2 linked regions of the Actinospica robiniae DSM 44927 genome follow. Each later gene encodes a partner of the first gene's protein in a complex. Links are inferred from orthologs where the notes say so. Each region holds a gene or a part of one and is shown on either strand. Other genes may lie near its edges.

Region 1 (7,658 bases):
CTCCCGCTCCCGCACCACCCTGGTCGTCGCGCACCGCCTGACCACGGCGGCCCGGGCCGACCGGATCCTGGTGCTGGAGGGCGGCCAGGTGGTCGAGGACGGCACCCACGACGGCCTGCTCGCCGCCGACGGCGCCTACGCCCGGCTGTGGAACTCCTTCATGCACGCCTCGACGGACCAGGAGACGGTCCAGGCGGAGGTCTGACGCGCCTGACGCGCGAAAAGCGTGCTTCCGCCCGGCGGAAGCACGCTTTTCGCGTATCCGGATGCGCCGAAGTGAAGGCGGCCGAAGGCAAGAAGAACGCCCGGGTCGTTCTCGGTGGGTGCGGGCCCGTCGCGCGGAGGGGGGAGAGTCGCGGCGGACCTGCGAGAACGACCCGGGCGTCGGTGGGCAGCGTCCTCGCAAGGGGGAGGGGGGAGAGAACGCCGCCAGGTCGGGTTGCCTGTTTCGCCGGCGCCGCTTGCCGTACAGGCGAGCGACACCGTAGCGCCGCTATCGGCGCTTGCCTAGGGGTTGGCTAAGGACGGCCGTAGCCGGCGACCGGACCGACGTTGTCGATCTGGCCGTACTGCACCACCGTGCCGGTGTGCGGGGCGTGTATGACCATGTCGTTGCCCACGTAGATGGCCACGTGCGTGATGCCCTCGCCGTAGTTGTAGAAGACGAGGTCGCCGGGCTCGAGGCTGGAGCGGGAGACGTGCTGTATGCCGTCGTACTGCTGGGCCGCGGTGCGCGGCAGCGAGACTCCGGCCGCCTTCCAGGACTCCAGCGTCAGCCCGGAGCAGTCGAAGGTGGTGGGGCCGGTGGCCGCGTACACGTATTCGTCGCCGAGCTTGGACTTCGCGTAGGCGACCGCGGCGGCGGCGCGCGCGTCCGGGGCGACGTCGGTGATGACGACGTTGGTCGCGCCCGAGTTGGCCCGGTTGATCGCCTGCTGCTGGGAGGCGTTGAGGCTGTTGTAGAGCGACTTCGCCGACGCGGCGTCCTGCAGGGCCTTGGTCTTGGCGGCCGCGCGCTGGGTGACCAGCTGCTGCTGCTGGGCCAGGGCGCTCTGCGCGAGCTTGGTGTCCGCCGCGATCTGGGACTTGGCCGCGGCCAGCTCCTTGAGCTGCTGGGCCTCCTGCGCGGTGATCTGGTTGCCGGCCAGGGCGGCGTTGAGGTAGCTGTCCGGGCTGTCGTCGAGCACGGCCTTGAGCGAGTCGGACAAGCCGGAGTCGCGGTACTGCTGCGCGGCCTGGCGTCCCATCGCGGCCTCGAGCGTGGAGGCCTTCTGGTCGTCCGTGGAGATCTCGCTCTGCAGCGCGTTGATCTTCTGCTGCAGCTGGGCGACCTGGCCGGTGGCGGCGTTGTACTGCTCGGTGGCCGCTTCGGCGTCGGCGTTCTTCTTGTGGTAGTCGGCCAGCGCCTGCTGAGTGGTCTCGGCGTGCGCGCTGCCCTGCATCAGCAGAACGGATCCGGCGGCGACGCCGGCGATGGCGACGGCCGAGGTGGTCCGGCGTACCGCGAGCTTGGGAGCACGGTGAGACGACGGCATGCGTGTCCTCTTCCCTGGGCGCCTGCCGAGTTAGCTGACGGGTTCGGACGGGAAAGTTCGCCCTACGCCTTGCCCTGGCCGGCGAGCCGGTGAGGGCTCTTCGGATCAGGCGCGGCGATTCACCCCGATGGGACGGTTGGGTCCCCGGCTCCGAGCGGCGCCCCGGGCCGCTCGGCCGATCGCTCGGCCGGGGTTCGGGTCGTCGCCGATGGATTCGGCGCGGATGTCCGCCGGGTGTCTGGCGACTCCGCGTGGGGCGGACATCTGGTGTGGGACTCTAGCGATTCCGGCCGGGCGCCACGCTTTTTCTCATCGGCTCTTTAACTTCCTTTTGCCGCGCGGGCGCGCCAAACCGGGACATAACGGCAGAGTCGATCGACGGTGAATCGTCGGGTTCTGGCGTCGATAGTCCGGTTTGCCCGGGCGGCAATCGCGGAAAAACGGACAAGTGTCGCAGGATCCTGCCGTCGAGGCGGCCGGAGAAGATTTTATCGACGTATTGTCGGCAAACCTGAGGGCTCCGATCATGCCGGAGAACCCCGGCGGCGGCCACCGCTGTCGGTGGACGGGCCTACACTCTTAGAGCGATGAGCGGCTACGAGATCCCCCTGTTCGATCTGCCCAAGCCCCCCGCCCCGGTGCGGCGGCGGGTCGAGTCGGTGCTGCCCGGCCTCAGCCGCCTCCACCAGGACCGGGAGCCGTCCGGCCGGGACGAGCCGGGCGAAGCGCCCGCGCCCGAGCGCCCGGCCGCCCCGCCGCCCGCCGCCGCGCCGGCCCCGAACCGCCCGTCCGGCGGGCGCGATCCGCAGGAGCTGCTCGAGGGCCTCAACCCGTCCCAGCGCGAGGCGGTCGAGCACGCGGGAAGCCCGCTGCTGATCGTGGCCGGCGCCGGTTCGGGCAAGACCCGGGTGCTCACCCACCGCATCGCCTACCTGCTCGGCGAGCGCGGCGTGCACCCCGGCGAGGTCCTGGCCATCACCTTCACCAACAAGGCCGCCGCGGAGATGCGCGAGCGGGTCGAGGCGCTGATCGGCCCGCGCGCCCGGATGATGTGGGTCTCCACCTTCCACTCGGCCTGCGTGCGCATCCTGCGCCGCGAGCACGAGCACCTGGGCCTGCCCTCGTCCTTCACCATCTACGACGCGGACGACTCGCGCCGGCTGATGGCCCAGGTGGCCCGGGACCTCGACCTCGACGTCAAGCGGCACCCGCCGCGCGGCCTGCTCGCCGCGGTCTCCGCGCTCAAGAACGAGCTGATCGACCACGAGTCGGCCCGCGACGGAGCCGAGTCGGAGCGCGAGGCGCTGATCGCCGAGGTGTACGGCAGCTACCAGAACCGGCTGATCGCCTCGCGCGCGCTGGACTTCGACGACCTGATCATGACCACGGTCAACCTGTTCCAGGCCTTCCCGGCGGTGGCCGAGAGCTACCGGCGCCGGTTCCGGCACGTGCTCGTGGACGAGTATCAGGACACCAACCACGCGCAGTACGTGCTGGTGCGCGAGCTCGTCGGCAGGTCCAAGGCCGCGCCCGGCCGCCGGGAGGCGGCCGAGGGCGAGGCCGTGCCGCCGGCCGAGCTGTGCGTGGTGGGTGACGCGGACCAGTCGATCTACGCCTTCCGCGGCGCCACCATCCGCAACATCCTCGAGTTCGAGGCGGACTACCCGGACGCCAAGACCATCCTGCTCGAGCAGAACTACCGCTCCACCCAGACCATCCTGTCCGCCGCGAACGCGGTGATCGAGCGCAACCGGGGCCGCAAGCCGAAGAACCTGTGGACCGACTCGGGCCAGGGCGAGTCGATCGTCGGCTACGTCGCCGACAGCGAGCACGACGAGGCCGCGTTCGTGGCCAACGAGGTGGACCGGCTCACCGACGAGAGCCTGGCCAAGCCGGGCGACGTGGCCGTGTTCTACCGCACCAACGCGCAGTCGCGTGCGTTCGAGGAGTGCTTCATCCGGGTCGGCCTGCCCTACCGCGTGGTCGGCGGCGTGCGCTTCTACGAGCGCAAGGAGGTCAAGGACGTCCTGGCCTACCTCAGGGCCCTGGTGAACCCGGACGACTCGGTCTCGCTCAAGCGCGTGATCAACGTGCCCAAGCGCGGCATCGGCGACCGGGCCGAGGCGATGCTGGACGCGCTGGCCACCCGCGAGCGCATCTCCTTCGGTGCGGCCGTGGACCGCGCGGCCGAGGCGTACGGCCTCGCCGCCCGCTCGCTCAAGGCGGTGCAGGGCTTCGCCGCGCTGATGGCCGACCTGCGCGAGAAGGTGGCCGAGGGAGTCGGGCCGTCCGAGGTGCTCGAGGCGATCCTGGAGCGCACCGGATACCTCTCCGAGCTGCAGGAGTCCACCGACCCGCAGGACGAGAGCCGGGCCGAGAACCTGCAGGAGCTGGTCGCGGTCGCGCACGAGTACGAGGGCACCGAAGGCTCCGAGGGCGTCACCGGCTTCCTCGAGCGGGTGGCCCTGGTCGCCGACGCGGACCAGCTGCCCGACGGCGGCGAGGGCATGATCACCCTGATGACACTGCACACGGCCAAGGGCCTGGAGTTCCCGGTGGTCTTCCTCACCGGCCTCGAGGAGGGCGTCTTCCCGCACACCCGGGCGCTGGGCAACGTGCAGGAGCTGGAGGAGGAGCGGCGGCTGGCCTACGTCGGCATCACCCGCGCCCGCCAGCGGCTGTACTTCTCCCGCGCGGTGCTGCGCTCGGCCTGGGGTGCCCCGTCGTACAACCCGCAGTCGCGCTTCGTCGAGGAGGTGCCCGCGGAGCTGATCAACTGGGAGCGCGAGGCCCCGGCCCCGTCCTCGACCGCCTTCGGCACCCAGACCCCGGCGCTGACCGCGTCCGCGGCCAAGTTCCGCAGGCCCGGCTTCAAGTCCCTCGGCGCGGGCGGGCGCGAGCCCATCTCGGTCGCCGCCGGCGACCGCGTCGTGCACGACACCTACGGCCTCGGCACCGTGGTCGCGGTCGAGGGCCGCACCGGCGAGCACGCCACCGTCGACTTCGGCTCCGAGGGCGTCCGGAAGCTGGTGCTGGCCTTCGCGCCGCTGACGAAGCTGTAGCAGCGCGGAGGCGGGCCGCCGCCCGGTGCTGCGGCCGCTACTCGATGCCCAGGTAGCGCAGCACGGCCAGGACCCGGCGATGGTCCGTGCCGGAGACCGGCAACTCGAGCTTGCTGAAGATGCTGGCCACGTGCTTCTCCACCGCGCGCTCGGAGACGAACAGCGCGGCCGCGATGGCCGCGTTCGAGCGGCCCTCGGCCATCAGCCCGAGCACCTCCCGCTCGCGCGGAGTGAGCGCGTCGACGGTGCGCCGGCGCTGGCTCGCGCCGAACAGCTGGGTGACCACCTCCGGGTCCAGCGCGGTGCCGCCGGCCGCCACCCGCTCGAGCGCGTCCATGAAGTCCTTGGTGTCCATCACCCGCTCCTTGAGCAGATAGCCGACGCCGGCCGAATTCCCGGCCAGCAGACGACTCGCGTACTGGGTCTCGACGTACTGCGAGAAGATCAGGATCCGCAGTCCCGGATGCGCGGCCCGCAGTTCGATCGCCGCGCGCAGACCCTCGTCGGTGTGCGTGGGCGGCATCCGGATGTCGGAGACCACCACGTCCGGCTCGTGCTCGACCACGGCGTCGCGCAACGCCCCGGCGTCGGGCACCGCCGCGACCACCTCGTGCCCCTCGTCCTCGAGCAGGCCGACGAGCCCGGCCCGCAGGATCGGCGAGTCCTCCGCCACCACGATCCGCATGATTCTCAGCGCCTCATCTCCGGTACCGCGTCCGACACGTCTTGCGCCGGCAGCTCCACCATGACCGTGGTCGGACCGCCCAGGGGGCTGGTGACCGACACGTGTCCGTCCAGTCCGCGCACCCGCTCGCTCAAGCCGCGCAGACCCGAGCCCTCGCCCTGCGCGTTCGCCCCGCCGCGGCCGTCGTCGGTGACGACGAGGCGGGCCGAGCCGTGCGAGTCGCCGAACACGCTGATCGCCACCGAGTTCGCGCCGCTGTGCTTGCCGGCGTTGGTCAGCAACTCGGCGGCGGCGAAGTAGAGCATCGTCTCGGCGGCTGAGGAAAGCCGGACCGGCAGGGCCGTGCGGACCGTCGTCGGTATCGGGGTGAGCGCGGCGAGCGTGGTCAGCGCCGGCTCGAGCCCCGAGTCGAGTGCGGGCGGGTGGATGCCGCGGACCAGGTCGCGCAGGTCCCCGATGACCTGCTTCGTCTCGGCCCGCGACTCGCGCAGCAGCTCGAGGCCGGCCTCGGTCCGGCCCTTCTCCAACAGCCGCTCCGCCCGGCCCAGCCGGATGCCGAGCGCCACCAGCCTGGCCTGGGCGCCGTCGTGCAGGTCGCGCTCGATCCGGCGCAGCGTCGCCGACGCCTCGTTGATCGCGTGCGACCGGGTCTGCTCCAGCTCCCTGATCCGCAGCGAGTCCTCGGTGGGGCCGAGCAGCCGCCGCATCAGCAGGACGTCGAGCTGCAGGAGCAGCTCGGTCAGGCTCGGCGCGGCCCAGAACAGCACAGCCGCGAAGATCATGAACTTGACCTGCGACGCGTGCTGACCCCCGGGTTGGAAATAGCCGCTGACGGTCATCGGCAGCAGCAGCCGGAAGCCGACTCCGAACAGGAACTCCAGGATCAGCAACAGCGGCTTGAGGGCCATGTGCGCGATCGACCGCCAGGCGATCGGTTCGGCGAAGTGGCGCACGATGAAGCCGAGGAAGCCCGGCCGGCGCGGCGCCCGGACCGGGGCCGCGATGTTCGCGTCGAGCAGTCCGTTGGCCGTCGCCCGGAAGCCGCCACCGCTCAACCGGGCGAAGCCGAGGACCGGCGGGAGCAGCACCAGGGCCGGGATTCCGGCGCCGGCCAGCGAGAGCGCGATGGCCACGGCGACCACCACGATCGAGCCCGCGGTCAGGAACGGCTGGCAGAAGCAGTACACGAACGCCCGTCCGGACCGCGCGGTGAACGGTGCGCGCAGCATGCGCCAGACGGATTTCACTGCTGGATTCTCGCGCATCCGCATGTCAGACGTCACGTCGCTTGAGCGAGAACAGCGCGGCCCCGCCGAGCAGGGCGACCCACCCGAGCAGCAGGCACAGGCCCTGCGCCGGGGTGTAGACGTCGCTCGCGTTGTGGCCGCTGCCCATCATCACGTCCGTGCCGCTCGGCATGGCGCCGGCCAGGTGCTTGCCGACCGTGCCGGGGATGAGCGAGAGCACGCCCGCCAGCACGAACTGCATGCCCAGCACCAGGCTGACGCCCGCGGCCGGGTGCCGCAGCAGGGTGCCGATGGAGAGCGCGACGAGGCCGATCAGCGCCATATAGAGGCCGAAGGCCAGCACCGCGCGGATCGAGGTCGGGTCGGTGATCGAGACCACGGAGTGCGCGCGCACGATCCGCGAGCCGATCAGGAAGCAGGAGATCGCGACCACCTCGGCCAGCGCGAACACCAGGCCGGCGAAGGTGGCCGCCTTGGCCAGCAGCGCGGGCGTGCGCCGGGGCGTGGCCAGCATCGTGGCCCGGATCATGCCGGTGGAGAACTCGGAGGCGATCAGCAGCACCCCGAGCACGCACACCGCGAGCTGTGCGAACTGGGCCGCGGGCTGCAGGATCAGCCCGACCGTGTCGGTGCGGAACTGGGTCTGGGTGGCGGCGTCGAGGTGCGGGTAGTCGTGCGTGTAGACCGCGGTGGCGGCGATGGTGAAGGCCAGGCTGACCACGATCATCGCGCCGAGCGACCACCAGGTCGAACGCAGGGACCTGAGTTTGGTCCATTCGCAGCGGACCAGGTCGGTGAAGTCGGGCCGGTGCGTCGGACGTACGGCGGCCTGGGTGCGGAGCAGGGTGGCGGTGCTCATCGACGTTCCCCTCGTCATCTGAAAGCGGGCAGGCATCTCGGGCGGTTCGGCGCTGCGGGACGGCTCAGCGGGCCGCGTACTGGACGGCGCCCGCGGTCAGGCGCATGAACGCCTCCTCGAGCAGCGCGGGCTTGGCCACGTCCGGGGTGGCCGCGTACACGGCCGGGTCGGTGTGCCGCTCGATGAACTCGGCGGTGGCGCAGTCGGCCAGCAGCCGGCCCTGGCCGATCACCAGCAGGTGGTCGGCGGTGACGGCCATCTCGTTCATCA
Region 2 (3,224 bases), 610 kb from region 1 along the record:
GCAGCAGCGCGTAGAGCGCCCACGCGGACAGGCAGATCGCGAGCGTGTCAGCGTACAGGGAGCCCTGGATCACGGCCGAGGGCATCAGCGCCCAGAGCACCGCGAAGATCAGGCCGGTGCGCGCGTCCCGCACGAGGCGGCCGATCTCGAACAGCGCCCAGGCCCCGGCGACGGCGGCGATCCAGGTGATCGCCAGGCCCACCGCGGTCACCGGCAGGCGGGTGACCCCGTGCCCGAGCCCCATCAGGCCCGGATAGAGCGGATCGAAGGCGAAGGGCGAGAGGTTCGGCGAGATCGAGGTGTCGTAGCCGCGCTCGGCGATCTTCTGGTACCAGCCCGAGTCGACGAACACGAACATGCCGCGGCTGGCGTAGCCGTGGCCGCTCGAGAGCAGGCCGAACACGAGCGTGCCCACCAGGCGTGCGGCCAGATACGCGGCCATCGCGGGCCACGCGCGCCGCGCCGAGCGCAGCGCGCCCGAGCGGAGGGCGGCGACGGCCGAGCGATCGTGCTGAGCCGGTACCTGGTGCTCGGTCGTGCTACTGGTCACGGTGTCGCTGTCCGTCCTTCGTGCCGTACCGGCGGGCGAGGCGCACGGATGCGCGCTCGGCCGCCCCCGGCAAGCCTGCGGGTGAACCGCGCGCGAGCGCGCGGTTAGCCTGAGCTAAGGCCGGATCCTATCGCGCCGCCGAGGGCGCCGACGCACGCCCGGCGCCGCTCAGCCGGCCGTTCACACCCCGGCCGCGCGCATCCCGCGCAGCTCCTTCTTCAGCTCCGAGATCTCGTCGCGGAACCGCGCCGCGAGCTCGAAGTGCAGCTCCGCCGCAGCCGTGTGCATCTGCTGGGAGAGGTCCTCGATCAGCGCCTCGAGCTCCTCGGCCGGCTTGCCCACGTAGTCCACGCTGGTCACGCCGCGCGAGCCGACGCCCGGCACCGGCGAACGGCCCTTGCCCTGGGGCTTGCTCAGCAGCTCGCGCGTGTCGGCGTCCTCGCGGATGAGCGAGTCGGTGATGTCGGCGATCTTCTTGCGCAGCGGCGTCGGGTCGATGCCGTGCTCGGTGTTGTACGCCTGCTGCTTCGCCCGGCGCCGGTTGGTCTCGTCGATCGCCTTGGCCATGGCCGGGGTGATCTTGTCGGCGTACATGTGCACCTGGCCGCCGACGTTGCGCGCCGCCCGGCCGATGGTCTGGATCAGCGAGGTCGGGCTGCGCAGGAAGCCCTCCTTGTCCGCGTCCAGGATCGCCACCAGCGAGACCTCGGGCAGGTCCAGGCCCTCGCGCAGCAGGTTGATGCCGACCAGCACGTCGAACACGCCGAGCCGCAGCTCCCGCAGCAGCTCCACCCGGCGCAGCGTGTCGATGTCCGAGTGCAGATAGCGCACCTTGACGCCGAGCTCGAGCAGATAGTCGGTCAGGTCCTCGGACATCTTCTTGGTCAGCGTCGTCACCAGCACCCGCTCGCCGCGCTGCTCGCGCAGGCGGATCTCGTGCACCAGGTCGTCGATCTGGCCCTCGGTCGGCTTGACCACGACCTCCGGGTCCACCAGGCCGGTCGGGCGGATCACCTGCTCGACCACCTCGCCGCCGGCCTGGGCCAGCTCGTACGGGCCGGGGGTGGCGGAGAGGTAGACCGTCTGCCCGATCCGCTGGACGAACTCCTCCCACTTGAGCGGGCGGTTGTCCAGCGCGGAGGGCAGCCGGAAGCCGAAGTCCACCAGGTTGCGCTTGCGCGAGGTGTCGCCCTCGTACATCGCGCCGATCTGCGGGACGGTCTGGTGCGACTCGTCGATGACCAGCAGGAAGTCGTCGGGGAAGTAGTCGAGCAGGGTGTTCGGCGCCGTCCCGGCCTCGCGGCCGTCGATGTGCCGGGAGTAGTTCTCGATGCCGGAGCAGAACCCGACCTCGCGCATCATCTCCACGTCGTAGGTGGTGCGCATGCGCAGCCGCTGCGCCTCGAGCAGCTTGCCCTGCCGCTCGAGCACGGCGAGGCGCTCCTCGAGCTCGGCCTCGATCCCGGCGATGGCCCGTTCCATCCGCTCCGGGCCGGCGACGTAGTGCGTGGCCGGGAAGACGTAGATCTCCTGGTCGTCGGTCAGGATCTCGCCGGTGACCGGGTGCAGGGTCATCAGCCGCTCGATCTCGTCGCCGAACATCTCCACCCGGACCGGGTGCTCCTCGTACATCGGGAAGATGTCGACGGTGTCGCCGCGCACCCGGAAGGTGCCGCGGGTGAAGGCCACGTCGTTGCGGGCGTACTGCACCGCGACGAGCCGGCGCAGCAGCTGGTCGAGCCCGTACTCCTCGCCGACCCGCAGGCGCACCATGCGGTCGACGTACTCCTGCGGCGTGCCGAGGCCGTAGATGCAGGAGACGGACGCGACCACGATCACGTCCCGCCTGGTCAGCAGGGAGCTGGTGGCGGAGTGGCGCAGCCGCTCGACCTCGTCGTTGACGGACGAGTCCTTCTCGATGTAAGTGTCGGTCTGCGCCACGTACGCCTCAGGCTGGTAGTAGTCGTAGTACGAGACGAAGTACTCGACCGCGTTGTTGGGCAGCAGCTCGCGGAACTCGTTGGCCAGCTGCGCGGCCAGGGTCTTGTTCGGCGCCAGCACCAGGGTGGGGCGCTGCAGCCGCTCGATCAGCCAGGCCGTGGTGGCCGACTTGCCGGTGCCGGTCGCGCCGAGCAGGACGACGTTCTTGTTCCCGCCGCGTACCCGGCGCTCGAGCTCGGCGATGGCCTCGGGCTGGTCGCCCGAGGGGTTGTATTCGCTGATCACCTCGAAGGGGGCAACGCTGCGTTCCAGATCCGTCGTCGGTCGCGTCATGCCCTCCAGGCTAGACGTGCCCTCCGACAGCCGCTGCCACCGCAGCCGTCACCGCAGGTCAGCGGTTCGGGCTGGTTGTGGCGGCGGTCACGGCCGACGCCAGATCCGGATCTCGGTGCTCGGCTGCCGCCGCGAGAAGAGCCCGGACGGCGAGACCTCGGCCAGCAGCCGGCGCAGGTCCGCCTCGAACTCGGCGAGCCGCTCGCCGAACAGGTGCGGCGCCGAGCCCGAGAGCGAGAAGACCTCCGCGACGACCACGTCCGCCGTGCGCTCGAGATGAGCGCCACCGGGCAGCAGATGGCCTTCGAAGTCGCCGAACCCGGCCCGCTCCAGCACCGCGCTCTCGCCGCCCGGCGTGCCGTTCGGCAGGGTCCCCTGCCCGGCTCGCCACACCGGCCCC

What was found.
Region 2: the proteins of pcrA (region 1) and uvrB are in contact, whole or in part, in a crystal structure (PDB 7EGT), measured with the Thermus thermophilus proteins. The link is inferred for Actinospica robiniae DSM 44927 from one-to-one orthologs. Residues at the interface, in WP_096412145.1 of Thermus thermophilus: His654, Arg656, Phe657, Gln666, Asp668, Glu669, Lys680, Arg681, Leu682, Ser683, Lys685, Tyr686, Ala687; in WP_096411307.1 of Thermus thermophilus: Glu23, Leu25, Arg26, Asp27, Gly28, Glu29, Arg30, Phe31, Arg55, Glu326, Asp327, Phe328, Glu379, Ser382, Gln383, His398, Gly400, Arg401.

Annotation. Positions count from the first base shown.
Region 1 is NZ_KI632511.1:6,976,163-6,983,820, forward strand. Bases 1,819-4,859 are described here. They hold pcrA (DNA helicase PcrA), read left to right. Parts: upstream 1,819-2,122; coding sequence 2,123-4,597; downstream 4,598-4,859. Other genes in these bases: ACTRO_RS29965 (LuxR C-terminal-related transcriptional regulator), read right to left, coding at 4,635-4,859. In the rest of the region: ACTRO_RS29950 (ABC transporter ATP-binding protein), read left to right, coding at 1-205; ACTRO_RS29955 (C40 family peptidase), read right to left, coding at 519-1,535; more of ACTRO_RS29965, read right to left, coding at 4,860-5,282; ACTRO_RS29970 (sensor histidine kinase), read right to left, coding at 5,288-6,529; ACTRO_RS29975 (ABC transporter permease), read right to left, coding at 6,555-7,388; ACTRO_RS29980 (ABC transporter ATP-binding protein), read right to left, coding at 7,453-7,658. UniProt on the Escherichia coli protein: A helicase with DNA-dependent ATPase activity. Unwinds DNA duplexes with 3'-5' polarity. Translocates on single-stranded DNA with 3'-5' polarity. Initiates unwinding more efficiently from a nicked substrate than double-stranded DNA.
Region 2 is NZ_KI632511.1:7,583,446-7,586,669, reverse strand. Bases 278-3,224 are described here. They hold uvrB (excinuclease ABC subunit UvrB), read right to left. Parts: upstream 2,825-3,224; coding sequence 731-2,824; downstream 278-730. Other genes in these bases: ACTRO_RS32675 (class I SAM-dependent methyltransferase), read right to left, coding at 2,912-3,224; ACTRO_RS32685 (hypothetical protein), read right to left, coding at 278-550. Outside these bases: more of ACTRO_RS32685, read right to left, coding at 1-277. UniProt on the Escherichia coli protein: The UvrABC repair system catalyzes the recognition and processing of DNA lesions. A damage recognition complex composed of 2 UvrA and 2 UvrB subunits scans DNA for abnormalities.